Bradyrhizobium diazoefficiens: one gene and its partner. The protein of the gene in region 1 interacts with the protein of each later gene in a pairwise test. Links are inferred from orthologs where the notes say so. Each region holds a gene or a part of one and is shown on either strand. Other genes may lie near its edges. The genes, in order: ndk and JJE66_RS14865.

What was found.
Region 2: the proteins of ndk (region 1) and JJE66_RS14865 interact in binary tests that used the Escherichia coli proteins (3 or more experiments, as listed by UniProt). The link is inferred for Bradyrhizobium diazoefficiens from one-to-one orthologs.

Annotation. Positions count from the first base shown.
Region 1 is NZ_JAENXS010000002.1:945,030-959,795, reverse strand. Bases 5,575-8,521 are described here. They hold ndk (nucleoside-diphosphate kinase), read left to right. Parts: upstream 5,575-6,810; coding sequence 6,811-7,233; downstream 7,234-8,521. Other genes in these bases: sbmA (peptide antibiotic transporter SbmA), read left to right, coding at 8,251-8,521; JJE66_RS21390 (TerC family protein), read left to right, coding at 7,272-8,120; JJE66_RS21400 (sulfur globule protein precursor), read right to left, coding at 6,233-6,490; JJE66_RS21405 (hypothetical protein), read right to left, coding at 5,826-6,005; JJE66_RS21410 (ABC-F family ATP-binding cassette domain-containing protein), read right to left, coding at 5,575-5,769. Outside these bases: JJE66_RS21430 (class I SAM-dependent methyltransferase), read right to left, coding at 1-488; JJE66_RS21425 (ABC transporter substrate-binding protein), read left to right, coding at 689-1,684; JJE66_RS21420 (radical SAM protein), read right to left, coding at 1,745-3,106; tmk (dTMP kinase), read left to right, coding at 3,193-3,801; more of JJE66_RS21410, read right to left, coding at 3,907-5,574; more of sbmA, read left to right, coding at 8,522-9,465; JJE66_RS21380 (cytochrome-c peroxidase), read right to left, coding at 9,536-10,780; JJE66_RS21375 (acid phosphatase), read left to right, coding at 11,046-12,533; ppx (exopolyphosphatase), read right to left, coding at 12,536-14,038; JJE66_RS21365 (RNA degradosome polyphosphate kinase), read right to left, coding at 14,051-14,766. UniProt on the Escherichia coli protein: Major role in the synthesis of nucleoside triphosphates other than ATP. The ATP gamma phosphate is transferred to the NDP beta phosphate via a ping-pong mechanism, using a phosphorylated active-site intermediate.
Region 2 is NZ_JAENXS010000001.1:3,134,947-3,149,677, reverse strand. Bases 7,367-10,278 are described here. They hold JJE66_RS14865 (5-formyltetrahydrofolate cyclo-ligase), read right to left. Parts: upstream 9,165-10,278; coding sequence 8,568-9,164; downstream 7,367-8,567. Other genes in these bases: JJE66_RS14850 (DUF4164 domain-containing protein), read right to left, coding at 10,122-10,278; JJE66_RS14855 (cell division protein ZapA), read right to left, coding at 9,742-10,125; JJE66_RS14870 (TIGR00282 family metallophosphoesterase), read right to left, coding at 7,766-8,590; JJE66_RS14875 (hypothetical protein), read right to left, coding at 7,367-7,497. Outside these bases: JJE66_RS14910 (YebC/PmpR family DNA-binding transcriptional regulator), read right to left, coding at 1-496; JJE66_RS14905 (methyl-accepting chemotaxis protein), read left to right, coding at 707-2,455; JJE66_RS14900 (methyl-accepting chemotaxis protein), read left to right, coding at 2,562-3,986; JJE66_RS14890 (hypothetical protein), read right to left, coding at 4,806-5,261; JJE66_RS14885 (hypothetical protein), read right to left, coding at 5,258-5,914; JJE66_RS14880 (hypothetical protein), read right to left, coding at 6,212-6,955; more of JJE66_RS14875, read right to left, coding at 7,117-7,366; more of JJE66_RS14850, read right to left, coding at 10,279-10,442; tkt (transketolase), read left to right, coding at 10,845-12,830; gap (type I glyceraldehyde-3-phosphate dehydrogenase), read left to right, coding at 12,980-13,987; JJE66_RS14835 (phosphoglycerate kinase), read left to right, coding at 14,127-14,731. UniProt on the Escherichia coli protein: Involved in the removal of 5-formyltetrahydrofolate.

The DNA of each region.
Region 1 (14,766 bases):
GGTTTGCCCGTGGCGTCAATCTCCTCCCACAAATGTTGCGTCGGCGTGCCGCCGCGCATGACGTCCCAGGTGTAGGACGCGACCATGCCGCCGGGCTTGGTCACGCGCAGCAATTCGGCGGCACCCTTGTGCGGATCGGGGACGAAAAACAGAACCAATGCCATCACGGCGGCGTCGAAGCGCGCGCTGTCGTAGGGCAGCGCCATCGCGTCGCCGACCGAGAGCTCGACCTGCTTTGCCGATATTTTCTGGCGCGCTGTCGCAATCTGCGCGTCGGATGGATCGATCGCGCTGATATGCGCGGGTGCGGATCTGGCGAGGATCATCTCGGTAAACGCGCCGTTGCCGCAACCGACGTCCGCCCACGCCAGACCCGGTCCCACCGCAAGCCAGTCGAGGAAGAGAGCCCCGGCCGACCGGCTCCAGGGCGCCATGAAGCGCTCGTAGGCCGCGCCGTCGGTGAATTTGATGGGTTCCGGTGACGACAAGTGAGGCCTCCCTTAAATGTCTTCGCGCTGAAATGCTGGTCGTACAATGACGATCGAGCTTAATACGAAACGGCCGGAAACTGCACGGGCAATTCGTGCGCGGCTTCGTCGTCCGGACTTTTCCAATTCGAGGCCTCGCTTGTACCTACCAAGGCCACGCTTCGACGGTTAGGCTGCCGGCATTGAGGCCGGGGGCAGGCATGAGACGTCGCGAATTCATGGCAGGATTGACGGCCGCTGCTGTGGTGCCGTCGGCGGGGCGCGGGCAACAGTCCAAACCGCCGCGCCGCGTGGGCGTGCTCGTCGGTCTTGCTGCAAATATCGACGTGCCGGTGGCGGGCGCCTTTCTCAAGCCGTTCCGTGAGGCCATGGGCAAGGCGGGCTGGGTCGAGGACGGCAATGTTCACATCGAGTACCGCTTCGGCGGCGCGCTGTCCGATCTTGCCAACACGCGCGCCTCCGCTGCGGAGCTCGTCGCGCTGGCGCCCGAGGTGATCTATGCCCAGGGCCTGCCGGCGACGCTCGCGCTGCGTCAGCAGACCACAACGATTCCCGTCGTGTTTACCCAGGTGATTGATCCGGTCGGATTCAAGCTTGCCGAAAGCCTCGGCCATCCCGGCGGCAATGTGACAGGCTTCGTCACCTGGGATTTCGCGATCGGCGGCAAATGGATGGAGCTGTTGCGCGAGCTCGATCCGAAGCTCGCCCGCGTGGCCATCCTCTTCAATCCGGATACCGCGCCCTATGCGCCCGGCCTTGTCGCCGCCGCCAGGGACGCTGCGTCCGGAATCGAGGTGGTCGAGATGCGGACTCACAATGACGGCGAAACCGAAGCTCAGCTCGAGGCGCTCGGCCGTGCGCAGAACAGCAGCCTGCTCGTCATCCCCGAACCCTTCACGAACGGGCATCGCGACCACATCGTCGCCCAATGCGCCCGTTTTCGCGTGCCCGCGCTGAATTCGGTGCTTGGCGCCGTCGATGGCGGAGCGCTGATGTCGTACACCTTCGTCTGGAACGAACTTGTCAGCGCACCCGTCGACTACATCGATCGCATTCTAAAAGGTGCCTCGCCGCGCGATCTGCCGATCCAGGCGCCCCGCCGTTACGAGCTGGTCATCAACCTGAAGACGGCCAAGGCGCTCGGCGTCGACGTGCCGCCCGTGCTGCTTGCACGCGCCGATCGGGTGGTCGAATAGCGCGTCGTCGTTCTGAAGCATGAGAGCAGTCTTGCTACGCGCGGGCTCATCTGCCAACGCTCAGGCTGCGGTTCTCGGCGCTATTTCGAATGGAAGTGTAACTGGATCGGAAGAATGCGTATCCTGATCGAACTGCGCTCGTGTGTAACCCCTCGGGTAATAGGAAAAACCCTTGAGGTCGAAATAAGCGTCGGCGTCCATGTACCGTCTCGACAGTTCGAGGCTAATGCGTTCTGCGGACGCAGCATCGAAGTCGCGACTGAGGTGCATCGTGGTGATTCCGCTCTCAAAGGCGCTTCGCGGATCCACTGGCCGAGCGCCGTGTTCTGCCCACTCATCAAGCAATATGCCCGCTGTTCTTGGTGGGCCGTATGCAATAACCGGTCCGACCGAGACCCCCCTGATGCTCTCCGCATGGTTATCCAGCCATGCTCTCGTCTCGGCCAGCGTCTGCTCTGTTTCCCCAGCGTACAAGAGGACGTTCACCTTCACCATGACACCGTTGTCTCGGCACGAGCTCAAGAGTTCTGAAGCGCTTTTGAGGTATTGATCCGGGCGCTTGGATTTATTCATCGCTAGGATTTGCGTCGGAGAGGCGGTCTCCAGTCCGAGATCGACCACCTTAAGGCCGGCACTCGCCAGCGATGCGACCGCCCCTGGCCTCAAAGTGTCTACGCGGGTCTCGGTACGCCAATTGATACCCAATCTTCCCTGTTTAGCAGTCTCCTCCGCGAGTCGATCTGCCCAACTTCGGTTTGGTGCGAATAGCGACGCCTGCATATAGGGGTGGATCTCGGAGCCTCCGTACTGCTCTTGGACAAGCGCCATGGACCGGGCGATGGCTTCCGGCGGGCGCAGCCGTTCAAGCGGGATATCGCGTTCCTCGCAGAACTGGCACCCCATGCCACACCCTCGGGAAGCCTCGATGCTGGGTTGATACGCGGCATGGCCTTCGACCAACAGGTGGTCGAGAGTGTAACTTGGTGTGGGCGCGATTGATCTTTGGTGGACGGATGCATCCGAGGTCAGAAGGCTCTCGATGATAGGCTCTCCCAAGCCAAGGACCACTTGATCTGCTTCGGGCACCATCGTCTGGAACCATTCAGGGTCAGGGCCAACGACCCAGCGGCCGCCTACAACAATCTTGCTGTCGGGATATGCGCTCTTTGCAAGTTTGCAGAACTCCCGAGCCCAAGGGAGCGCGTAATAACTAGGTATCGAAAGCATGAGCGGGTATTTGGATGGAAACTTATCCGCTGCGCGTAAAGTCTCGAGAATTTCCGTCGGTGAACGGTGCTCGCCATGCACGAGAACTGTATCGTGGCCTGCCAGGTTTAGCTTAGTTGCCAACGAGAGGGCGCCGTAGTTCAGGTATAGTTGACGGCGCGCAAGTAGATGGTCCCGCTTTTTCGGGGCCAGCATTCCTGCCGAGACGAATGGGACGACACTCGAACGACTCACCGCTGAGCACCTCTGTATTGGGCGAGCGATTGATATGGGAGGGACCATTGCCGTTTGTAAGTATCGAAGGGATAGATGGGAGCGGAAAAACAACACAAGTGCAGCTCCTCTGCTCTGCGCTAGAAGCCGTGGGTAAGAACGTCATTCGAACTAAGGAGCCGGATGGCGGTTGGCTTGGCCTGGAGGTGCGCGCCATGCTCACAAAAGAGAACAGGTCACTATCTCGGATCGAGGAGCTCCTACTCCTAAGCGCTTCGCGTTATGATCACGTCCGTAGCGTCGTTCGGCCCGCTGTCAAAGCTGGCAACTGGGTGGTGTCTGATCGCTTCGTAGATTCAACATTTGCATTTCAAGCGTATGGCGATGAGGATTTGACCGCACTTTTCAACGCTGTCACCCCGCTGGTCGTTGGTGATAGCCTCCCAGATTTCACGTTTGTTCTAGATCTGCCGGAGCAGGAGGCTATTGGCAGGCGGAGCGGTCGAGCCGACTTGGGCGGAGATCCCGCCGAAGCGATCCGTGACTTCCGAGCTATACGTTCTGGGCTTCTCGAAGCTGCCCGACTGTGGCCGGATCGCTGCCGTGTAGTAGATGCCCGAGGCAAAGAGACCGAAATAGCCGCACGGATTTGGGAAGAGCTTGAGTCCGGTTTCTGAGAGGGGAAGGAACTAACTGGTGTTTAATTTCCTCCACGCATCGTACCCCAGGGCAGTTCGTGAGGTGTTTTCACCGAGCCGCCACGTAGCCCGGACCCCGAAGTCCTAACCCATCGCCTCGTCGAACTGCGTGCTCGCCTCGAGCCATTGCTCCTCCGCGCGCGCCAGTGCATCCGCCGCATTCGCGCGCGCCTTCGACAGTTGCGCGGCCTGCTTGGGGTCGCGGGTAAAAATGTCGGGCAGAGCGAGGGCGGTGTCGATCTTGGCGATGATTTCGCTGACGCGCGCGATCTCGGTCTCGGCCTCCGCAATGCGCTTCTTCAGCGAGCCGCGATTGTCCGATTTCGCGCGCTGCGGCTTCTCGCTCGCGGCGCTGCGCTCGCGCGGGGCGGGCTCGCCGTTGCGTGAGGACAGCACCAGCCGGCGGTATTCGTCGAGGTCGCCGTCGTAATTGGTCACGGTGCGGTCGGCGACGATCCAGAGCTGGTCGGCGCAGGACTCGATCAGATAGCGGTCGTGCGAGACCATGATGATGGCGCCGGGAAATTCGTTGATTGCCTCGGCCAGTGCCGCGCGGCTGTCGATGTCGAGATGATTGGTCGGCTCGTCCAGGATGATCATGTTGGGACCGAAGAAGGTGGCGAGCCCCAAGAGCAGCCGCGCCTTCTCGCCGCCCGAGAGTTTGCCGACCTTGGTATCGGCCGCCTTGCCGGAGAAGCCGATCGCGCCGGCGCGCGCCCGCACCTTGGCCTCGGGTGCATCGCCCATCAGCTTGCGGACGTGGTCGTAGGTGGAGGCGTCCTCGTTCAGTTCGTCGAGCTGATGCTGCGCGAAATAGGCGATCGACAGCTTGTCCGCGCGCGTCACCTTGCCGGAGAACTGCGGAAGCCGGCCGGCGAGCAGCTTGACCAGCGTCGACTTGCCGTTGCCGTTGGAGCCCAGAAGCGCGATGCGGTCGTCATTGTCGATGCGTAGCGTCACGCGACTGAGCACCGGCGTTGCCGGATCGTAGCCGACGGTAGCATTGTCGACGGCGATGATCGGCGGCGACAATATCTTCTCCGGCGCGGGGAAGGTGATCTCGCGCACGTCCTCTGTCACCAGCGCCCTGATCGGTTTCAGCCGCTCCAGCATTTTAACGCGTGATTGGGCTTGGCGTGCCTTGGAGGCCTTGGCCTTGAAGCGGTCCACGAAGGCTTGCAGGTGCGCGCGCTCAGCCTCCTGGCGCTTGACCGCTTTGGCGTCGAGCAGCTCGCGCATGGCGCGCTGCTCCTCAAAGGAGGAGTAGGTGCCTTTGTAGAGCGTCAGCTTGCCGCGCTCCAGATGCAGGATCTGGTCGACCGAGCTCTCCAGCAGGTCGCGGTCATGGCTGATCACGATCACCGTGCGTGGATAATGCGCGAGGTGGTCCTCCAGCCACAGCGTGCCCTCGAGGTCGAGATAGTTGGTGGGCTCGTCGAGCAGCAGCAGGTCGGGGGCTGCGAACAGGGTCGCGGCCAGCGCGACGCGCATGCGCCAGCCGCCGGAGAATTCGGCGCAGGGGCGAAGCTGATCGGCGGCGGAAAAGCCGAGGCCGGACAGGATCGCGGCGGCGCGGCTCGGCGCCGAATGCGCGTCGATGTCGACGAGCCGGGTCTGGATCTCCGCGATCCGATGCGGATCGGTCGCATTCTCGGCTTCGTGAAGCAGCGCATCGCGCTCGAGGTCGGCTTTGAGCACGACCGAGATCAGGCTCTCAGGACCGTTCGGCGCCTCCTGCGCCAAGCTGCCGACGCGCCAGCGCGGCGGCAAGGTCACCGAACCGTGTTCGGCCGAAAGCTCACCGCGGATCACCTTGAACAGCGTCGATTTGCCGGTGCCGTTGCGTCCGACCATGCCGACGCGCGAACCGGGCGTGATCTGCACGGAGCTACTATCGATCAGAAGGCGTCCGGCGAGGCGGATGGAGAGGTCGGTGATGGAGAGCATGCCGCCTTGTCACCGCAGCCGCGGTGAAACGCAACCCGTTTTTCCGCGTCCGTCGGTCAGTGCGGGCCGCTATCGCGGTCGCGCTTCTCGAGCTCGTTCAAGAGCTTTTCGAGATGGGTCGGGAGCCGCGGATCGGGACGAAGATTCTGCTGGAGCCGTTCGCCCACGGCATCGCGAATCGCGCGGCTGGTGCGCCGGTCGATCTGTTCGCTGTCATTGGCGAAAAGGCTAGTCATTTGTCTTGGTTCCGTGTTGGCGAGTAACGACATGCTACCAAGTCATTGGCGTCCAAATTGTTTCGCGAGTTTTTGGGGAGGACTGGCATTCTAGTAAAAATTGTATGAATTCTGGGTTGCTGCCCAAAAACAAGGCCCCAGCGGGGGGAACGCCGGGGCCTCTCTTGGAAGGTGCCGTGGGGGGCCGGCACCTCTGGAAAGTACTTTTTGGGAAGGTGCTGTCGGGCTCAGTAGCAGCGGTTGATCAGCCGCCAGCGCGGTCCCCAGGGGGTCGGGACCAGCCGGCGCGCATAGCAGCCGCCATAGCCGTAAGCGACAACCGGACCGCCGACATAGAAGCGCGGTCCACCCCAGCCGTAGCCGTGGTGCCAGCCGCCACCGTGCCAGCCCCAGCCGCCATGCCAGTGAGCGGAGGCGGAGGTCGGAGCCAGCGCGGCACCCAGCGCGACTGCGGCGACTGCAGCAAGCGAAAGTTTCCTCAACATGGTGATCTCCTCAAAACTATCGGCGCGGGGTTATCGCGTCGATGAAAAGGCCGCCGAAACGGTGCGCCTCGGGAGGAGGCTTTGGTTTCGATGGATCTGACGTTACGCCAGCGAGGCTGAACCAAACCCTGCCAAGGCCTTCAGATTGGGTTCATCTGGGTGAAATCGTTGTAATCCATGTTGGAATTCGGCCGGGAATTCGGGTCTTGGCCTGCGGCGAAGCGCCCGTGGGCCGATCCGGCCGCAGCTTGCCGTATCGCGACGGCGCCGATATAAGCCCCGCAACTCCGAACCACCAATTTCTCTTCAAGGACAAGATCATGGCCATCGAACGCACTTTCTCGATCATCAAGCCCGACGCGACCGCGCGTAACCTGACCGGCGCCGTGAACGCTGTAATCGAGAAGGCGGGTCTGCGCATCGTCGCCCAGAAGCGCATCCTCATGACCAAGCAGCAGGCCGAGACCTTCTATGCCGTCCACAAGGCCCGCCCGTTTTTCGGCGAGCTCGTCGAATTCATGACCTCGGGCCCCGTGGTGGTCCAGGTCCTGGAAGGCGAGGGCGCCGTCGCCAAGTACCGCGACGCGATGGGCGCGACCGATCCGTCGAAGGCGGCCGAGGGCACCATCCGCAAGCTCTATGCAAAGTCGATCGGCGAGAACTCTGCCCACGGTTCGGACGCCCCGGAGACGGCTGCGATCGAGATCGCGCAGTTCTTCTCGGGCAACGAGATCGTCGGCTGATTCACAGCCGATAAATCGACGGGGCGAAAGGACGTAGCGTGAACTGGCTCTGGCAGTTCTTCGATCCCACCACGATCGGGGCATTCTTCACCCAGTTCCGCAATGAGATGGCCGAGCCGACCTTCTGGATCGCGGTCGGCAAGATCATCTGGATCAACATCCTTTTGTCCGGCGACAACGCGCTGGTGATCGCGCTCGCCTGCCGCGGCCTGAAGCCGCGGCACCGGCTGTGGGGCATGGTGTTCGGTGCGGGCGCCGCGGTGCTGCTCCGGATCATCTTCACGGGCATCGTCGCCAGCCTGATGGAGCTGCCGTACCTCAAGCTGGTCGGCGGCCTCGCGCTGATCGTGATCGCGGCCAAGCTGCTGGTTCCGGAAAACGAGGACGAGGACGGCGTCGAGTCCGCCTCGCATCTGTGGCAGGCGGTGCAGATCGTCGTCGTCGCCGACATCATCATGAGTCTGGACAACGTCATTGCGGTGGCGGCCGCCGCCAATGGCAGCGTGCCGCTGCTGGTCCTCGGCCTTGCCATCAGCGTTCCCTTGATCGTCGCTGGTGCCGCACTGATCATGACGCTACTGGCAAAACTGCCGATCCTGGTCTGGGCCGGTGCGGCGCTGCTCGGCTGGATCGCGGGCGAGGTGATCGCGACCGATCCCGGCATTGCGCCGAAGCTGCATTCGCTGTTCGACGGCCCGCTCGGCGGATCGCTGGACAAGATGCTCGGAAGCCTGCACATCCCGCCGCAATTCGCCCATGGCGGCGGTGGCGCCGAATATGTTTGTGCGGCGCTCGGCGTCGTCGTCGTGCTGCTGGCCGGCTCGATCTGGCGCCGGCGGAGCATGAGCCAGGCTGCGTTGGAGCACGCCAAAGCTTCCGCCGAATAAGCCCCAATTAGTTGGAAGCGGCGACTAAACTTTCGCTATCCCGCTCGTCTGAGGGCTTGGCCACCTTCGCTGCATCCACGGCTTTCTGTAGTACAAGAGGCCGTAGACCCCTCCGACCTCCGTGGTGACCATGTTCCTCTCGTTTTTCCCCCGGCCCAAGCTGTTCTTTCTCTCGGCCATCGCTTGGACGGCATTGGCGATGCTGGTCTGGTATGGCTTCGCGAGCAATCTGTTTGAAGCAACTCAAAGGCCGGTTGGGTTGGCGACGTTCTGGTCAGCGCCGGCTCTTTGGTTCGACCTCTATTTTGCCGTATGCGCCGTGGCCTTCGCGGCTGCCTGGATGCTGTTCGCGCCGCATCCCTGGGCGAACTGGTCCATTCTCGGTTCCGCGCTGATCCTGTTCACGTCCTATTTCCAGGTCCAAGTCAGCGTCGCCATCAACAGCTGGTACGGACCGTTTTATGACCTCATCCAGGCCGCGCTGTCGAAATCCGCGCCGGTCACGGTCGAGCGGTTCTACGCTGAATTATCGACCTTTGCCGGCATCGCCCTTGTGGCGGTCGTGGTCGGCGTGCTGACGCGATTCTTTGTCAGCCACTACATTTTCCGCTGGCGGACGGCGATGAACGACTTCTACGTCGCAAACTGGTCGCGGCTGCGCACCATCGAAGGCGCCTCGCAGCGGGTGCAGGAAGATACCATGCGGTTCGCGACCACCATGGAAGGTCTCGGCGTCAATCTGATCAGTGCCGTGCTTACGCTTCTGGCCTTCCTGCCCGTTCTCGTGAAGCTGTCCGGCAGCGTGACGGAGCTACCCCTGATCGGCTCGATCCCCTATCCGCTGGTGTTTGCTGCCGTGATCTGGTCGGTGTTTGGCACCGGCGTATTGGCGTTGATCGGCATTCGCCTGCCTGCGATCGAGTTCTTCAACCAGCGCGTCGAAGCCGCCTATCGCAAGGAACTTGTGCTCGGCGAGGATGATCCGGCCCGCGCCGATCCACCGACACTGGGCGTGCTGTTCGGCGACATTCGCAGGAACTATTTTCGCCTCTATCTGAATTTCATGTATTTCAACATCGGTCGCATTGTCTACCTGCAGACCGACGTCATCTTTCCGTACCTCCTGCTCGCACCGACGATCACCGCCGGCAAGATCACGCTGGGAACGATGAACCAGATTTTGAACGCGTTCACGCAGGTCCGAACCTCGTTTCAGTATCTCGTCAACGCCTGGAGCACGATCGTTGAGCTGATCTCGATCTACCAACGGCTGCGGAGTTTTGAGGCCAAGCTCCATGGCGAGCCGCTGCCCTCAATCGAGACGGAAGCCGCGCCGCTGGGATGATGCTTGCCGGTTGCGGGACGGCATTGGTATGAGAGGCAGCGATCTGCGGGGGCCGGGCGCGACGCCAAGTTCATCGTCCAGTGCTCTCTGCGTCGCTCAGGGTTTTAAGAAACGCGACGATGTCGTCGATCTCGCTCGCCGACAACGCCGGCTGGTCCGCGGCGCGCGCGCCGAAGGGCGGTTCGCTGTTGATGTTGCGCTGGTATTGCGTGGGCACGTCGTCGTACTTGCGCATCTTGCCGTCGGTGTCGCGCGGATACCATTTGCCCGGATCGGTGTCGCGCTCGACGTAGAACGCGACAGCCTCGCGCAGGCTATGCACCGTGCCGTTGTGGAAGAATGTCGAGCGTAACGCGACGTTGCGCAGCGACGGGGTCCGGAACAGGCCGCAGAATTCTCCGCGTCCGGCAAGATCCAAACGCAACGGCCCGCAGGCGCCGAGATCATGAAAGCCTGGGTCGGCATTGGCCGCGATATGGCCATTGCGTGGAACGCCGATGGCAATCAATCCGTAATCGGTGAATTGCGGCGGTGTTCCGTCATTACCGGGCGCGCTACGATGGCAGTTTGCACAATTGCCTTTGGCCGGATCGTTGAACAGCGTGAGCCCGCGCTTTTCTTGCGGCGAGAGTTGCGCGCGACCGGCGAGGTAGGCGTCGTAGCGGCTGCTGTATGGATAGAATTCCGCGGCGTTCTGCTGGTAGACTTCGAGTGCCTCGACCACGCCGGCAAAGGTCCGCTCGGAATCATCGAAGATCGCATCACCGAAAATCCTGCGCATGTCGCTGGAGTAGCCGGCCTTGCGCACCTTTGCTGCGACATCGGCGGCTGCGTCATTTGCCATTTCGAACGGCGACAGCAGCGGCAGGCGAGCCTGATCGCGGCGGCGGTCGACGCGACCGTCCCAGGTCAGCCCGCCGGTCGGACCATTGTCGACGCTCGGGTCGCCTTCATCATCGGACTCATAATAGTGCTCGGCGAATTGCGGCACCGCCTGAAGATATTTCAGCGACGGCACGGCGCGCAGACCGGGCTCACGCATGGTTTTTCCGCCCAATTGGACATCCAGGCTGTTGGGCGGCCCATAGGCAAACCGTGGATCGTGACATGTGGCGCAGGCCAAACGTCCGGACGCGGACAGGGACGGATCGGCGAACAGCTTGCGGCCGAGCGCGTCAAGCGCGGCTGCCCGGGCATAGGCTTGCGCGCGGCTCAGGCCGGCACCTCCGTTCTGCGCGGGGGCGCGGGCGCCGCTGAAGGTGACGGCAGCCAAGAGGACGAGAAGCAGTGCTCGTCCAACGGCACATGCACTCATGCATCATCCTCTAAGGCTGTCGCGAATAGGACGGGATTTTCGCTGGCGGCCGCTGCTCACGCGGGCGCCAGTTGCGGTATTTGACAGCATCGTTGTCTCAGCGGATCGCGTTCATCCAGCCGCCATATAACCCCGGTTTAATGTTGTCGTTGCTGGTTGCTTTGTGACCTGAGACAAAGATCGCACGCCGCCGTTTCATTTGTCCATCGAGGGGGATGCCGTGAGGATCGCTATTCATTTGGCATTGCTGGCAGGCATTTTCGTCCTGGCTGAGGGGGCGCGCGCGCAGGCACAAGCACAAGGCTCGGGCATCGCCAGCATCGAAACAGTGGTGGTGATCTACGCAGAGAACCGCAGCTTCGACAATCTGTACGGATCATTCCCGGGTGCGGATGGGCTGGCGAACGCGACGCCTGCCAATTCGACCCAGGTCGACCGCGATGGATCCGTGTTGAAGGAATTGCCGCCGGTCTGGGATGGGTTGACAGCCAAGGGCGTCACGCCGGTCGTGACCCAGGCGCAGACCGAGCACTTGCCGAACATGCCGTTCGCGATCGACGATCCAAATGGCTTCAACACGCCGCTTGGCGTCACCACGCACGACCTCTGGCATCTTTTCTATCAGAACCAGATGCAGATCCATGGTGGCAAGAACGACCGCTTCGTGGCCTATGCGGACTCCGGCGCGTTGGTGATGGGTCGCTACGACGGCTCGAAGCTGCCGCTCTGGAATGTCGCTAAACGATACGTGCTCGCCGACAATTTCTTCCAGGGGGCGTTCGGCGGCTCGTTCCTCAATCATTTCCAATTGGTGTGCGCCTGCACGCCGGTCTATCCGAATGCCGACAAGAGCCCGGCCCAAAAGCTGATCGCGGCGGTCGACCCCGATGGCGTGTCGCTGACGCTTGCGCCCAATTCGCCGGGATCGGCGATCGACGGTATCCCAAAATTCGTCAACAACGGCGCCATTACGCCGGATTTCTACGCCGTGAATACGATGCAGCCGCCCTATCAGCCGAGCAACAACAAGCCGGCCCAGAACGGCGACCCGCGCTTTGCCGATCCGGACGCGCCCAACACGCTGCCGCCTCAGCACGACATCACCATCGGTGATCTCTTGAGCCTCAAGGGCGTGAGCTGGGCCTGGTATGCTGGCGCATGGCAGGATGCGGTTGACGGCGGCCGCGGCAAGCCGGTGCCGAACTTCCAGTTCCATCATCAGACGTTCAACTACTTCGCCCAGTTTGCACCGGGCACGCCGGCGCGCGCCGACCACCTCAAGGATGGCGGCATGAACGGGGTCGAATTCGTCAAGGCGATCGACGCCGGCACGCTGCCACAGGTCACCTTCTATAAGCCGCAGGGCAATCTCAACGAGCACGCCGGCTATACCGATGTGATGTCGGGAGATCAGCACATCGCCGACGTGATCGCCCATCTGGAAAAAAGTCCGCAATGGCCGCACATGCTCGTCCTCGTCACCTATGACGAGAACGGCGGGTTCTGGGATCATGTCGCCCCGCCGAAGGCCGATCGCTGGGGTCCCGGATCGCGCGTCCCGGCGTTGATCGTCTCGCCGTTCGCCAAGAAAGGTTATGTCGATCACACCCAGTACGACACGACGTCCGCATTGCGCTTCATCACGCGGCGATTCGACCTGCCCGTCCTGCCAGGGCTGGTGGCGCGCGATGCCGCGCTCAATGCGAACGGACATCCGGCCATGGGCGATCTGACCGCGGCGTTAACGTTCTAAATTTAGCGCCGGACGATCGAGCCTGATCGGCCGATCAGGCGGGCGAGCTGCTTGAAGCGGCTGCCGACGCGGTCGGCGACGAGATCGCCGAGCCTGTGCTCGAACACCAGCATCAGATTGCGCGCCTGGCTGCGGAAATGCGTGGCGGGCAGCACGCCCGGCCGCGCCGCCGAGATCAGATGGGCGACGCGGAACGCCGCGCCGAGCAGGCGGGCGCGTTCGAGCTGCGCCGGCGTCAGCAATTCCTGCATGGTCAGCGGCGGCTGGTTCTCTTCGCTCAAGCCGGCATAACGATAGAACACCGACAATCCGACGAAGGCGCGCTCGCGGTGATCGATCGCGCCGAAATTGGCGTTGACCACGAGGCTCAGCGTCTGCTCGCCGCGATGGTCGGGGTGCACGCGCCAGCCGATGTCGGAGAGCAGGCAGGCGGTGTGGCGCAGGCGGCGGTCCTCCGCGGTCTCGCGCAGCTTCACGACGCGCGCCAGCCGATCGGTCCAGGCGATCAGCTCGCGGGCATGCCGTGCAGAGCGCGACAGCAGCTGGTTCAGCTCTTCGGCCGCGCAGATCAAGCCGTCCTTGCTGCGCTCGGCCTCCGGCAGCTTCTCGTGCAGCAGGCCCTCGCGCACGCCGAAGGTCGAGAACACGATGGTCTTCGGCTTCGCCACGCGAATGACGTGCTCGAGCACCAGCGCTGCGTAGGTGAGGAGAGGGCGCCGCGCATCCGCGACGACCTCGATGTCGGCCAGCATGTCGACGGCGGCGAGGCGCCGCAGGCGGCGGGCAAAATCGAGCGCTTCGGCGGCGGCAATGGAATAGCCGTGCATCACCTGGAGCGGATAGCCGCTCTGGATGATGTGGATCCGCGCGAGCGCGCGCCAAGTGCCGCCGACGGCGTAGAAGGTGCGGCCGCGCCCGGCAGCGAGCTGCGGCACCTCGTCGATCGCCTCGCGCACGATGCGGTCGGCGCGCTTGAGAGATTTGTGGGCGAGGTCCTGGAGCGCGAGCCCGCCGAGCGGCAGCGTCACGCCGCTGCGGACGCTGTTCCGGCGCACGTCGATCAGCTCCAGCGAGCCGCCGCCGAGATCGCCGACGATGCCGTCGGGATGATGGATGCCGGAGATGACGCCGAGTGCCGACAGCTTCGCCTCGCGCGGTCCCGACAGGATCTCGATCTTCACGGCGCAGATGCGCTCGGCTTTCGCGATGAAGTCGGGACCGTTGGAGGCGTCGCGGCACGCAGCCGTTGCGATCGCGAACACGCGGCCGACTTGCATCACGCGGCACAGCGCGCGAAAGCGCTTGAGCGAGGTCAGCGCCTTGTCGACGGCGTCGGGTGCGAGCAGGCCCGTGCTCTGCACCTCACGCCCGAGGCCGCACAGCGTCTTCTCGTTGAAGATCGGAATCAGGCTCCGTGTCAGTCCCTCGTAGACGACGAGACGAACCGAGTTGGAGCCGATGTCAATGACCGCGACGCTAGCGCCACGCTTGCGCGGCCGTTTCACGGCAGTCTCCGGTCAGGACTGATGGCGTTCGTTTCGGCGCGTGAGACGGCGCGGCGAGGATTCCTTGAGCGACTTTCCACGGCCAGACAGACTCGGATTTGTCATGAAGTAGTTGTGCAGGTTGAAAGGCTCCTCACCTTTCGCGGTCTTCATACGCGTTGAGGACCCGTCCGGCAACAATTGCCAGCTCTGCTCATTGTCCTTCAGGTTCGCGACCATGATCTGTTCGAGAACCTGCTGATGCACCGTCGGATTTTGCAACGGACAGAGCACCTCGACGCGACGGTCGAGGTTGCGCGGCATCATGTCGGCCGACGAGATATACACAGCAGCTTTCGTACTCGGCAGGCCCTGGCCCATGCCGAAGCAGTAGATTCGGCCGTGTTCCAGGAAGCGTCCGATGATCGACTTGACGCGAATGTTCTCCGACAGGCCGGGGATACCGGGACGCAGGCAGCAGATACCGCGCACCACGAGCTCGACCTGGACGCCCGCCTGTGAGGCCTCGTAGAGCGCGTCGATGATGTCGGGGTCGACCAGCGCATTCATCTTCATCCAGACCGCGCCCGGCTTGCCATGACGCGCGTGCTCGGTCTCGCCCTGGATGTGCTCGATGATGCGCTTGCGCAAGGTCAGCGGTGACACCGCCATCTTTTCCAAATCGCTTGGCGCTGCGTAGCCCGTGATGAAGTTGAACACGCGCGCGGCGTCGCGGCCGATGGTGGGTT
Region 2 (14,731 bases), on another replicon or contig:
CGGAGATCACGTCGTCGGCACCCGCTTCGATGCCCGCGTCGAGCATGGCGTCGTCCGAGGCGACGCTGCGGTCATATTCGATGATGCCGGTGCGGTCGAACATGAAGGAGACCGAGCCGGTTTCGCCGAGATTGCCGCCGGATTTGGTGAAGAAGGAGCGGATGTCGGAGGCGGCGCGGTTGCGGTTGTCGGTCAGCGCCTCGACGATGACGGCGACACCGCCGGGGCCATAGCCCTCGTAGCGGATCTCGTCATAGTTCTCGCCGTCATTGCCGAGCGCCTTCTTGACGGCGCGCTCGATATTGTCCTTCGGCATGTTCTCCTGCCGCGCCGCGATGATGGCCGCACGCAGGCGCGGGTTCATGTTGGGATCGGGCGTTCCCAGCTTGGCGGCGACGGTGATTTCCCGCGCCAGCTTGCCGAACAGCTTCGACTTCTGGGCATCCTGCCGGCCCTTGCGGTGCATGATGTTCTTGAATTGGGAATGTCCGGCCATGCGTGATCTTCTCTAGGGAACCGTGCGCCAATGGTGAGCGTGAGGAAGCGCGGCCTTATAGGCCGCCAACCCACCGGAATGAAAGAGCCTCTCGTACTTTAAGGTAATACCGTAGTGCCCCCGTGCCCAGAAGTCAGGCATCGTTAACCCTGATTTCATTCCGGCTTGCGAAAATAACAGCCACCCGCCTCCCAACAAGAGTGATCTCTGATGGCGTTCGCATTATTCCGGAAGCGTCGGCCAAATTCGGCCGCGCCCGCGGCAGCCCTCCAGGCCGCGCAGCCAGCGGCTGATTCCGCGCCCGCCCCGGTCAGTGATGGCGATTCGGCCCGGGAGATCCTGGAACTGCTGGAACTCGAGCTCGGCGCCATGATCCGCCAGCTCGAGCGCGCCGCCAATTCGGTCGCCAGCGGCGCCGAAGCGACCGCGGCGACGCTTGCGGACATCCGCCAGCGCACCGACGCGCTGACCGGTCGGACCAATGCCGCACAGTCGAACGCCTCAAGCTTCGCTGATGCCGCCGACAAGTTCACTCAGTCCGCGCATGGAATCGGCGCGCAGGTTCGCGCCGCCGGCAAACTGGCTGATGAAGCCAGCGCGGCGGCGCAGGAGGCCCGCGCCAATGTCGACCGGCTGCGGGAGTCCTCCGCAGCAATCGGCAATGTCGTCAATCTGATCGCCCAGATCGCGCGGCAGACCACGCTGCTCGCGCTCAACTCCACCATCGAGGCCGCGCGCGCAGGCGCCGCCGGCAAGGGTTTTGCGGTCGTCGCCACCGAGGTGAAGGCGCTCGCGGTGCAGACCCAGGGCGCGACGGAGGAGATCACAAAGAAGATCGACGCGCTTCAGCGCGATGCCGCAGGCTCCGCGGACGCGGTGCACCGCATCTCGCAGGCGATCGAGGCGATCCGCCCGGTGTTCGACACCGTCAACGGCGCGGTGGCCGAGCAGAACGCCACCACCAGCGAGGTCTCCGGCAACGCGACCAGCGCATCGCAATTCATCATCTCGGTCGGCGAGAGCGCGGCCGAGATCGACGCTGCGACCAAGGCCGCCGAGACCCATGGCGAGAGCGTCGCCAGCGCCGGCAAGGCCGTGACGACCTTCGCTCAGAAGCTGAAATCGCGCTGCGCAGTGCTGCTCCGCCAGAGCGAGAACGACGACCGCCGCAAGACCGAACGACTGCCCTGCCATCTCAAATTCGAGAGCACGCGCGGCGTGCTGCCGGTCTACGAGATCGCGATGGACGGTGTGTTGATCGGTGGTGCGGAAGCAAGCCGGCTCGCGCCGCAGGCGATCATCGAGGGCACTCTCGAAGACGTCGGCGCCTGCCGTTTGCGCGTGACCGAGCAAGCCAAGACCGGCGCCCGCGCGCACTTCGTCAGCCCAAGTGCCGCACTTCGCGAGAAGATCGAAGACAGGCTCTGGTCGATCCACGAGGAGAACACCGAGTTCGTCACCCGCGCGATGGAGGCGGGCACCGCACTGACCCGGATTTTCGAGCAGGCCGTCGCGCGCGGCGAGGTCAAGATGGATGACCTCTTCGACACCGATTACGCCGAGATCGCCGGCACCAATCCGCAGCAATACCGCACCAAATATCTGGACTGGGCCGACCGCGCGCTGCCGCCGTTCCAGGAAACCTTTCTCGCCAAGGAACCGCGCATGGCGTTCTGCGCCATGGTCGACCGCAACGGCTTCCTGCCGGTCCACAACAAGGTCTATTCGCATCCGCAGCGACCAGGCGATGCCGCCTGGAACACGGCCAACAGCCGCAACCGCCGCATGTTCAACGATCCGGCGGGGTTGGCCGCAGCACACAATTTGCGACCGTATCTGATCCAGAGCTATGCGCGCGACATGGGCAACGGCAACACCGTGATGATGCGCGAGATCGACGTCCCCATCCGCGTGCAGGGCCGGCACTGGGGCGGATTCAGGACGGCCTACAAGCTGTAGTGCACGCTCAGGCAAGACGCCGGGCGCGAATCACTTCTTTAGGTGAAGTTGGAATGGGAATGCCGCGGTGAGCCGATCAACGGCTCCGACTGGAGGAAGCCCGTAAATGTCCCTCGCCCAGCTTGCAGTCATGGACACTGGATCCAACCGGACGCTCGCCGAGCGGCTGATCGACCAGCTTGCAGACCGCATCGGCGGCCTTGGGGTCGAGCTTGCCGACATCGCCGGCCACGTCCAGGAGGTCGCAAACCGCGTCGCCAACCAGTCGGACCGGTTCCACCATCTCCAGAAAACGGCCGAGACCATGGTCTCGGCCAACCACGACATCGCCAACGCCTCGCAGGCGGTGCAATCGACCACGTCGGCTGCCGTCGGCGAGATCGCGCAATCGCGCGGCGCGGTCGACACCGCAGTCAGCCACATCTCGGAGCTCGTCGCGGCCGTGGAGCGGATCGAAACGCGCCTCGGCGCCGTCGGCTCGGCGCTGGCCCAGGTCGCAAAGGTCTCCGGCTCGATCGAGGCGATCGCCAAACAAACCAACCTGCTTGCGCTGAACGCAACAATCGAGGCCGCGCGTGCCGGCAACGCCGGGCGCGGTTTTGCCGTGGTCGCAAGCGAGGTCAAAAATCTCGCGGAGGCCACCCGCCAGGCCACGCACCAGATCTCCGACACCGTGCGCGATCTCGACGGCCAGATCGAAGGCCTGATCGGCGAGAGCAGCGAGGCCTCGCAACGTGCGAAGACCGCCGGCGAAGGCGCCCAGCAGATCTCCGGCATCATCTCGCGGGTCCAGCAGGGCTTTGCCTCGGTGGAAGCCGAAATCGGCAGCGTCACGCGCGCGGCGACCTCCAATCTCGGCCATTGCGACACCGTCATCAACGAGCTCAACGAGCTCGCCAAAGGCGTCGACCTCTCCTCGCGCGATCTCAAGAACGCCGACCAGCGGGTGACAAAGCTGCTCGACACCTCGGAAGGCCTGATCGCGCTGATCGCCGACAGCGGCGTGGAAACATCGGATGCGCCGCTGATCCGTGTCGTCGTCGACACCGCCAAGCGGATCTCGGCCGAGTTCGAGGCCGCGGTCGGCCGCGGCGAGATCACGCTCGACCAGCTCATGGACGAGAACTATCGGGAGATCGCGGGCACCGATCCCAAACAATACAACACCGCCTATGTCGACTTCACCGACCGCCTGCTGCCCGCCATCCAGGACCCGATCCAGAAGTCGGATCCGCGCATCGTGTTCTGCGTCGCCTGGGCCAAGGGCGGCTATCTGCCGACCCACAATCCGAACTACCGGCTGCCGCAGGGCAAGGACCCGGTCTGGAATAACGCCAATTGCCGCAACCGCCGCCTCTTCACCGACCGCGCGGTGAAGAAGGTTGCGGCCAACACAAAACCGTTCCTGCTCCAGACCTATCGCCGCGACATGGGCGGCGGGCAGTTCGTGCTGATGAAGGACCTGTCCTCGCCAATCATGGTCCGCGGCAAGCACTGGGGCGCGTTCCGGATGGGATTCCGCCAGAGCTGAATCAAAAATCTCGAAAACAACCCCATGCACAGTAGCCAGGTGTGCGGAATCAACGACTTACGCCGCCAGGCTCCGACGCCGCTTGACTCGTCGGGCAAAACAGGCGCATAATGCTATTATTCCGAAATCAACATTCGTCGAGACAGACGTCCCAGCTGAGTGAGTCTGCCGGCGTCGCAGCCCTCGCTCGCAAGGCAGGGGCTATCTCATAAGACATTCTGCACGACCTGAGCGCGCGCCTCGTCCTTCGAGACGACCGCTTCGCGGCCTCCTCAGGATGAGGCCAAGCGGCATCGTGCTCGTCAAAGCGACGGCCGCACATCATCCTGCGGGCCCGCCTCAGGCGGGCGTCTCGAAGGATGGCCGCAAGGGAGGACGTGCCGCCACCTGACTTTTCCAATCGCACGAGTTTCGTCTTTGCACGGTTTTGCGCATTCGCATGGTGATGTGCGGTGGCCGGTCACGCGCATGATGAAAATGCACCAGAAAATGACGATTATCATATCGACTAGCCTAAAAGCGCCGCACAGATCGTCGCGCACAGCGTGTCGCCGGTGCCCTCGCCCGACCTGCCGGCCACCAACGTCGCGCAGATCGTGCTTTCAGGCACCAAGCGCCGCACGCCGGATGGCGCGCTATCGATGCCGGCGTTCGGCAATGCGTCTAGCGACGACGAGATCGCGGCGGTGGCGAACTACGTCACGGCGCGGTTCGGCACCAAGGGCTCGAAGTTGACGGCAAAGGATGTCGCGGAGTTGAGGGAGCAGACGGCGGATTAGCTATCGCCGTGAACGCGACTGCGCCTTCTCCCCTTGTGGGCTAGCTTGGGCACACATTTTTGGCGAGGAAGAAGCCTTGGGCGATGGCTCGGAAGCGTTCGAGCCCGTCGCGCATTGTGATTGGGCCGTTGGATTTGTCGCTCTCGTAACCGGTCCAGCCACCGAGGCGGGCGATGGTCCAGCCGGCCCAAGCAAGGCTGCTTGGTATATGGGGATTTTGCTGTTTGGCGGTGCGGCCCCGCAAACGTTCCTGCAAGGCCGATAGAACCTGCATTTCGCGATCGTCAAAGACGTGCGAGGCAGGTTGGCTATCGTCGAGCGAGGCGCGCGCGAGCACGAGTTGCATGGTTTGGCACGCGGCGATGAGAGCGATAACGGCGAGCTTTTCCAGCGCCGCGCCTTCGGCAAGAACGCTCGCCTCGAGATCAAGGCCTTGGCGCTTCACGGTCCTGAACAATTGTTCGACATGCCAGCGCTGGCGGTACCAGCCGATCACCGTTGGCGCGGCGCGTGGGGATCGGAGCAGGATGCTGGCCGACAGACGACGACCGTTCCGAACCGCACCGCCAACTGCGCTTGACGAGCCTGGCGCTTGCCTGCCCGCGCCGGCAGATCGATCGCCAAGCGATGTTGCTCGGGCAGTGCCGCCATGGTCGCAAACAGAGCGCGGTCGCCTGTTGTTGCACGATCCCGGCACGCGCGGCTCAACAGATGCGTGCGACGATCCGGCAGGCGAGCCCACTTCTCATAAATGTCTCCTTCGCGATCGTCGATCACTGTGATCATGCTCGCCTTGGTCAGGCCCCATTTGGCCCGCCGCGGGCCCTTCACCCATCGATAGGATTCCTTTTCCTCAATCGGCTGCTTGCGATAGTCGGCGGCCTTGGTTTTAAAGCGGCGCCAGACCTGCACGTCGGCCAGGCCCAGACAGTGACCTGTTTCTGCATCAACCGTCAGAACGGGATGCACGAACAGGCCGACGTCACGGCCATTGCCCACCCGGCCGAGATCGCGCTTGCGCCCTCGCTTGGCCTCATAGTTGATCTCGCTGGTATCCTGGATCGCCAGGACGTGCCGGCCGGCCGCAATCTCACGCAGACGCGCTCGCGCGCGGATCACCATCTTGTCGACCGTGACCCGCTCATTCATCAAAAAGCGCCGAAATTTGACCTTCTCGGCGCGATCCTCGCCAAGTTTGCGCAGACAAACCGTCTGTCGCTCGCAGACACGCGCAAGCAACAGAGCGCCATTTTTTTAAGACGCTCGTCGCCGAAATAGCCGATATCCATCTCCGCCATCGCTCCGCTGCCAGAATCACGACGGCCTACACAGAATCACAGGCGATTCATTCTGTGCAAGAGATCTGTGCCCAAGCTAGCCCCTTGTGGGAGAAGGTGGCGCGAAGCGCCGGATGAGGGGTTGGCTCCACATTCGAATGCGAGCGGCTTATGGATCGTTTGTTTCTGGATCGTTTGTTTCGCCTCCTTCCATTTCGCCGATACGCTGTTGCAGCGGCGAAACCCATCCGACCCTATTTTTGATCAAATTCCATCGTGAGCGCCTGGCGATCAGGATCGCAGCATCCATTTCGCCCACTCCTCTCGCGAAATCCGCGTAGATCTCCGCCTCGATCAGAGCGTTGACCTGTCTTTCGTAGTATTCAGTGATGTAGTAGCTGACGCGCTCGCGGTATTCCTCCCATTTCATTCTGTGTGCCTTCTCGGCGGCTGCCTCGGAAGCTGTTTTGCCCCAGTAGGACAAGAAATCATGCGCAGCATTTGCACTCCAGTCGTGAAACAGTTGGTGCGACCGAGGTTTCGATAATATGGCTGCAAAATCCTTGCACCAGCGCGCGATCTCGACAGGATCGGCATTAATTCCGGGATTCGATGCTAGCCATTCGCTCACTTGGCGCAGCGGTTCGTGTAGTCGCCAATCGAAGGCCTCCATCTCGGCGCGACGCTCTGCGCTGGGATGCCATTCGAACAGCACCAGAGTCTTGGTGTTCAGCCGTTCAACCGTCGATGCATAGGCGAACGACAAACGAGCCTTGCGTGATCGCAGTAACTGGAGAACCTCGCGTTGACCATAGTATAGGCTCGACGACCAATCCAACGCCTTACCGCTGTTATCTGCGCGGTAATGCGACTCGTCGGTATGGCCATCTCGACGCGGTACGGTTTCGATCACGAGATCTATATCACCCAGGTCATCGCTGTCAGTGACGTACGAACCGAACGCGCTGATCTTGGCTACGAAGAAGACCAGCTCATCTCGTCTATTGATCTCGTTGGCGCGCTCAATTAGAGCGGCGACCTCCTTGTCAGCCTTTGCGCGGTCGAAACGCTTCGTCAGATTCGCTGCCGCCCCTTTTGGCTGGTCTCATATTGAGCCTTGTCCCAGTCGCTTTCAGGTTTATGTGGCTCAAAGTAGCCCTCTGATAGTAGCTCCGCGAAGATGCGCTGAGCATCAGCCACCTTAACCAGCTTGAACTTGAAGCCCCAAATCTTGCAATACTGCTTACGATCATCAGCATCGGACCGCTGACGAAGGGTCCTAGGGATTCTAGGATTGCTCTTGCAGGCGGCATCCACCGTGCAGCGCCAATGCTCGTTATTAAGGAAGTCAAGGACGGCCTCCACGTTGACGCGGTCGGGCCGATGCAGTTCGCGCATCAAGTCGCGGGCCATCTTAATCGGCATTCCTGCGATAAGTTTGGAATCGATTTTCATTGTCGCTTGAACAGGTGGGTAATTTCACGTGGCTCAACGAGAACCATCCTATCGAATGGCCGCAAAAGGTTCTTGCGATTTTTTTGCCACTTTGCCTTCACACCGGAGACATGCGTGGTGCCGTGAAGCGCCGGATGAGGGGCCGTCTCTGGGAGTGCAGCTTAAAGTGAGACTCGCGGATAGATACCCCTCACCCGTCTCGCCGCTACGCGGCGAGCCACCCTCTCCCACAAGGGGCGAGGGTGCACCGTCAGCGCCGCGCGAAAACTCAGCTCAACCAGAATCGCGGCGTCGCCGGCTCCAGCCTTCCACCCACACGCACCGGTGCAATCTTGAGCGCAAGCCCCGTCGCGTCATCGGTTTCGACCGCCACGCCGCTGAGCGTCGCCACGCCCGCGGCCGGCTCGAACCGGCCTGACGGAATCCCCGACGTGAACCGCCGCAGCGGCTCTTCCTTCTGCATGCCGATGATGGAATCGTAGTCACCGGTCATGCCGGCGTCGGTCATGTAGGCGGTGCCGCCGGTGAGGATCTGGTGGTCGGCGGTCGGCACGTGGGTGTGGGTGCCGACGACGAGGCTGGCGCGGCCGTCGCAGAAGAAGCCGATGCCCTGCTTCTCGCTGCTCGCCTCGCAATGGAAGTCGACGACGATGGCGTCCGCGGCAACACCGAGCGGACAGGCGCCGAGCTCGCGCTCCAGTGCGGCAAAGGGATCGTCGAACGGGGTCATGAAGACGCGGCCGAGCGCATTGACGACGAGGGCATGCTTGCCGTTCTTGGTCTCGACCAAAGCGGCGCCGCGGCCGGGCGTGCCGCGCGGATAGTTCGCGGGACGTACCAGGCGCTCTGCGCGCTCGATGAACACGAGGGCCTCGCGCTGGTCCCAGGAGTGATTGCCGAGCGTCACCGCATCGGCGCCGGCATCGAGAAACTCCTGGTAGATTGCTTCGGTGATGCCGAAGCCGCCGGCGGAATTCTCGCCGTTGACGACCACGAAATCGAGCGACCAGTCCTTGACCATGCCGGGCAGATATTCGGCGATGGCATTGCGGCCGCTGCGGCCGACGACATCACCCACGAAGAGAATGCGCAACTTCAGAACTCCGGAATTCCAACACGTCGGATTCCGTTAGCACATAATCCAGCGCCACGTCGTGGGATAGTGCCGGAACCGCCTCGATCTCCTGCACTGCAAAAGCCAGCCCGATGCCGATGATGTTCTTGGCTTTGCGTAAGTGTGCGAAGGTGAAGTCGTAATGCCCCGCACCATAGCCGATGCGATGGCCGAGACGGTCGAAGGCCGCAAGCGGCGTCAGCATGATGTCGGGAATGACTTCGCTAGCTGCCGGCGACGGTTCGGGAATGCCGAGCGGGCCGAGCATCAGCCGGTCGCTCGGATGAAAGATGCGGAAGACCAGCGACTGACCGCGCGCGGTCACACAGGGCAGCGCCAGTCGCGCGCCCTCCTCCGCGAGCCTCCTCAGCAGCGGCATCGGATCGATCTCGCTGCGGATCGGCGAGTAGCCGGAGACGATGCTCCCGGGCAGCAGCTTGAACGGCAGCCCGCGCTTGGCGAGCTTTGTGGCGGCAGCGACGCGCTTCTTCTCGCTCAGCCCGTCGCGTTTTGCGAGGGCTTTGGCACGGAGTTCGGACTTGGTATTGGTCATGCGCTCGGTCCCCACGTCATCACCCACGAAGGCGGGTGATCCAGTATTCCAGAGGCAGTGGTGATTCACACAAAAGCCGCGGCGTACTGGATGCCCCGGTCCCCCGTGCACAATTGCGCACTAGGCCGGAGCATGACACCTGCTGAACTGGCCGCAGTCGTTTCAACAAGCACAAACCAAGCAAACAACAGTGCGAAGCCGCAGACGCCGTTGAAGCGCTCGATCCCGGAGTTCCCTACGAAAGTAGGTGGGCACCATATGTCCGAGCCCACGGGCCCGGCCAGGGACAGTTCCCTAAAGGATCGATAAGGCCCCGGGGATATATGGCTCCGGACGCGCGCAGCAGCCTCGCTCGGGCAATGTAACAACGATGCTGACGAATCGCCAGCGCGATCGCAAATGACTGGATGGTGTTTGGTCAGTTGCTCGCGCCGCGGGCTCGCTTAACCTCTCCCGCTTGCGGGAGAGGTCGCGCCGAAGGCGCGGGTGAGGGCTCTCTCCTCTTGGGGGTCCTCGATCGTGGAGAAACCCTCTCCCCGACCCTCTCCCGCAAGCGGGAGAGGGAGCGCAGCGGAGCCTACCCGATCGCGATGCCGTTGCCGACGGTCCGGTTCAGGACCTGGGTCGACTTCTCGATGCGTTCGGCGGCGGCGTTCAGCGCGTTCACCACCGCGGTCTGGGTCATCCGGGCGCGCTCGACGGCGGCATTGCGGAAATCCCGCAGCTCGGTCAATTCCTGCTCCATGGTGCGGATGCGGTTGCCGGCGTCGACCAGTTCGTCGCAGACGGTCAGTGCCGCCATCACGGTGAGCCGCGCATCGCCGATCTCGCCGAATTTTCCGCGCAGCGACTGGATCCGCGTCTCCAGGCTTTCGGCGAGCTTCAGCAGCCGCACCTCCTGGCCCTCCTCGCAGGCCATGCGGTATTGCCGGGCGTTGATGGTGACGTTGATGTGGCTCATCCATCCTCTCCGGTATCGAGCACCGAGCGTATCGTGACGATTGCGGAATCGAGCCGATCGGAGATTTCGCGATTGGTGCGCTCGAGCTTGCGCGCCTTCACCAGTGCGCCGTCGAGCTCGTCGGCAAGCCGCGAGCGGTCTGCGCCCAATGCCTGAATCCGCGTCGCGAGCTCGTTCTCGTCGCGATCGGCATCGCGCCGGCGCTCGACCGCGCTCTCGAGCGCGTCGAGCGCCGCCGTGAGCCTGCGGGTCGCGATCTCGATCTCGACGGCGGAGGACTCCGTCATGGCAGAGCTGTTGGATACGCGATCGTTCATGCAGTCAGCGGCGGAACCTGTGGCGTTGCCCGTGGGCTTTTCCTTGGGCTTATCCTTGGGCTTGCCGCCCGGCAAAAGACTCGGTTCGGCAAGCGGTTAGAAGCAGAAATTTACGTGGCAAGCCAGCCGAGCGCAACGCCGCCGCGAAACTATGCACTGCTAGATCGGGATGAGATTCATCCCGATCTAGCAGTTTCTCTTGGACATGATCTCGCCGGAAAACCGGCCCGCCACTTTTCCGGATCATGCCGTAAGCAACTTTTCCGGCCAAACCGGCGTTTGATCGCCTTGGACTCCCGGAACCGAGGTGCTATCCCAGCCCCGACTTTCAGTGGCCGAAAGGCTTCTTTCCGCGCGGGCGCACTCCGTCGCCAAGCGCCTCATTTCAGACGGATTTCAGACATGACGCAGGTCGACCACACCCGTATGGCCAACGCGATCCGCGGCCTCGCCATGGACGCTGTCGAGAAAGCGAAATCGGGCCATCCGGGCCTGCCGATGGGCGCCGCCGACATGGCCACGGTGCTGTTCACGCAATTCCTGAAATTCGACATTGCCGCGCTGGACTGGCCCGACCGCGACCGCTTCGTGCTCTCGGCCGGCCACGGCTCGATGCTGCTCTATTCGCTGCTCCATCTCACCGGCAGTGCCGAGATGACGATCGAGCAGCTCAAGAACTTTCGCCAGTTGGGATCGCTGACGCCGGGACACCCCGAACACGGCCACACCAAGGGCATCGAGACCACGACCGGCCCCCTCGGCCAGGGCATCTCGACTGCGGTCGGCATGGCGCTCGCCGAAAAAATGCTGGCCGCCGAGTTCGGCAAGAAGATCGTCGACCACCACACCTATGTGATCGCCTCCGACGGCGACCTGATGGAGGGCGTGTCGCAGGAAGCGATCGCGATGGCCGGGCACTGGAAGCTCAACAAGATGATCGTGCTCTACGACGACAACGGCATCTCCATCGATGGCCCGACCTCGATCTCGGATTCCGTCGACCAGGTGAAGCGCTTCAAGGCGTGCGGCTGGGCCGCCGAGAAGATCGACGGCCAGGACCAGGCGGCGATCGCAGCCGCCATCACCCGCGCGCAAAAATCCAGCAAGCCGACGCTGATCGCCTGCCGCACCACGATCGGCTTCGGCGCGCCGCACAAGGCCGGCACCGCGAAGGCCCATGGCGAGGCGCTCGGCGCCGACGAGCTCAAGGCGGCCAAGGAAAATCTCGGCATCTCGCTCGAGCCGTTCTCGGTGCCCGACGACGTGCTGAAGGCGTGGCGCGCGGCAGGCAGCCGCGGCGCGGCGGCTCGTCAGGAATGGGAAGCGAGGCTCGGTGAACTCGGCAGCCGCAAGCGCGCCGAGTTCGAGCGCCGCCTGCGCCATGAGCGTCCGGCGTCGCTGGCAAAGGCATTCAAAACCTACAAGAAGGAACTGCTGGAAAAGCCGATGACTGCGGCCACGCGCAAGTCCTCGGAGGCCGTGATCGAAGTCATCGCCGGGGCGATGCCGATGGAATTCCTCGCAGGCTCAGCCGACCTCACCGGCTCCAACAACAACAAGGCGAAGTCGGCGACCGCTTTCTCCGCCAAGACGCCGAAGGGCCGCTTCATCCATTATGGCATTCGCGAGCACGGCATGTGCGCCGCCATGAACGGCATCTTCCTGCACGGCGGCTTCGCGCCGAACGGAGCCACGTTCCTGGTGTTCACGGACTACGCCCGTCCGGCCATGCGCCTTGCCGCGTTGATGGGCACCGGCGTGGTCTATGTGATGACCCACGATTCCATCGGCCTTGGCGAAGACGGACCGACCCATCAGCCGGTCGAGCATCTCTCCGCACTTCGCGCCATCCCGAACATGCGCGTGTTCCGCCCCTGCGACTCCATCGAGGTCGCCGAGTGCTGGGAACTCGCGCTCAACCGAATCGACGGACCGACCGTGCTGGCGCTGACGCGACAGAACCTGCCGCAGCTCCGCACCAATGCGCCGAACGAAAGCCCCTGCCAATATGGCGCCTACGAGTTGGTCGCCGCGCAAGGCGAAGCCAAGGCGACCCTGTTCGCCTCGGGCTCGGAGGTCGAGATGGCTGTGGCCGCCCAGAAACAGCTCGCCGAGCGCGGCATTCCGACACGGGTGGTATCGGTCCCCTCGCTCGAACTCCTGCTAGCGCAACCAAAGGAACGCCGCGACGAGATCATCGGCAAGGCGCCGATCAAGGTCGCCATCGAGGCCGCGGTGCGCTGGGGCTGGGACGCCGTGATCGGCCCGGATGGCGAATTCGTGGGCATGCATTCCTTCGGCGCCAGCGCCCCTCTCAACAAGGTCTTTCAGCATTTCGGCATTACCGCCGAGGCTGCGGTTAACGCTGTCCTGAAGCGCGTTTCCTGAGAGTTGAGCTTGCCAAAAAAAAGGACTACGTAATCTCTCATATGATCAAGCTCCGCCCGGCTGAACCGGGCGTCCGCCCTAAAAAACCCTCGCTGACGCGTTAACCGCGCGTCCGGCGGGATGACAACGGTCATTGAAGGAGACGAAAGATGGCAGTCCGCGTTGGCATTAACGGTTTTGGCCGCATCGGCCGCAACGTCCTGCGGGCGATCGCAGAGTCCGGCCGCAAGGATATCGAAGTGGTCGGCGTCAACGACCTCGGCCCGGTCGAGACCAACGCCCATCTGCTCCGTTTCGACAGCGTCCATGGCCGCTTCCCCGGCACCGTGACCGTCGACGGCGACACGATCAATCTCGGCGGCGGCAAGATCAAGGTGACCGCCGAGCGCGATCCCTCGAAGCTGCCCTGGAAGGATCTCGGCGTCGACATCGCGCTGGAATGCACCGGCATCTTCACCTCGAAGGACAAGGCCTCTGCGCACCTGACCGCCGGCGCTAAGCGCGTGCTGGTGTCCGCGCCGGCTGACGGCGCCGACGCCACCATCGTCTACGGCGTCAACCACGACACGCTGACCAAGGAGCACATGGTCGTCTCCAACGGCAGCTGCACCACCAACTGCCTCGCGCCGGTCGCCAAGGTGCTGAACGATCTGGTCGGCATCGAGACCGGCTTCATGACCACGATCCACGCCTATACCGGCGACCAGCCGACGCTGGACACGCTGCACAAGGATCTCTACCGCGGCCGCGCGGCGGCGATGTCGATGATCCCGACCTCGACTGGCGCCGCCAAGGCGATCGGCCTGGTGCTGCCGGAATTGAAGGGCAAGCTCGACGGCGTCTCGATCCGCGTGCCGTCCCCGAACGTCTCGGTCATCGACCTCAAGATCGTGGCCAAGCGCGCCACCGATCCGAAGGAGATCAACGCGGCGATGAAGCGCGCCTCCGAGCAGCAGCTCAAGAGCATTCTCGGCTACACCAACGCGCCGAACGTCTCGATCGACTTCAACCACGATCCGCACTCGGCGACCTTCCACGAGGACCAAACCAAGGTGCAGAACGGCACGCTGGTGCGCGTGATGGCCTGGTACGACAACGAGTGGGGTTTTTCGAACCGCATGGCGGACACCGCCGTCGCCTTCGCGAAGGTGATCTAACTCCGCTCTCGTGTCCCGGACGCGATGCAGCGTGAAACGCTGCTTCGCGGATCCGGGACCCATGTTCCTCCAGCGTCAACTCCCGGTTCTGCATCGCGGCACTTCGCGCCGCAATGCGCCCGGGACAAGAGAGCCAGAGATGACCAACAAATTCCGCACCCTCGACGACGTCGACGTGAAGGGCAAGCGCGTGCTGCTGCGCGTCGATCTCAACGTGCCCATGGACAACGGCCGCGTCAGTGACGCGACCCGGCTCGAGCGCGTCGCGCCGACCATCACGGAGATCGCCGACAAGGGCGGCAAGGTCATCCTGCTCGCGCATTTCGGCCGGCCGAAGGGCCGCGATGCAAAGGAGTCGCTGAAGCCGGTGGCCGAAGCGCTGTCGAAGGTCGTGAACAAGCCGGTCGCGTTCGCCGAGGATTGCATCGGCGAGCCCGCGGCGAAGGCCGTCGCTAGCCTGAAGGATGGCGACATCCTCTGTCTGGAAAACACCCGCTTCCACCCGGAAGAGGAAAAGAACGATCCGGATTTCGTCGCGGAGCTCGCCAGGCTCGGCGACATCTGGATCAATGACGCGTTCTCGGCGGCGCACCGCGCCCACGCCTCGACCGAAGGCCTCGGCCACAAGCTGCCGGCCTATGCCGGCCGCACCGTGCAGGCCGAGCTCGATGCGCTGGAGAAGGCGCTGGGCTCGCCGACCAAGCCGGTCATCGCCATCATCGGCGGCGCCAAGGTCTCGACCAA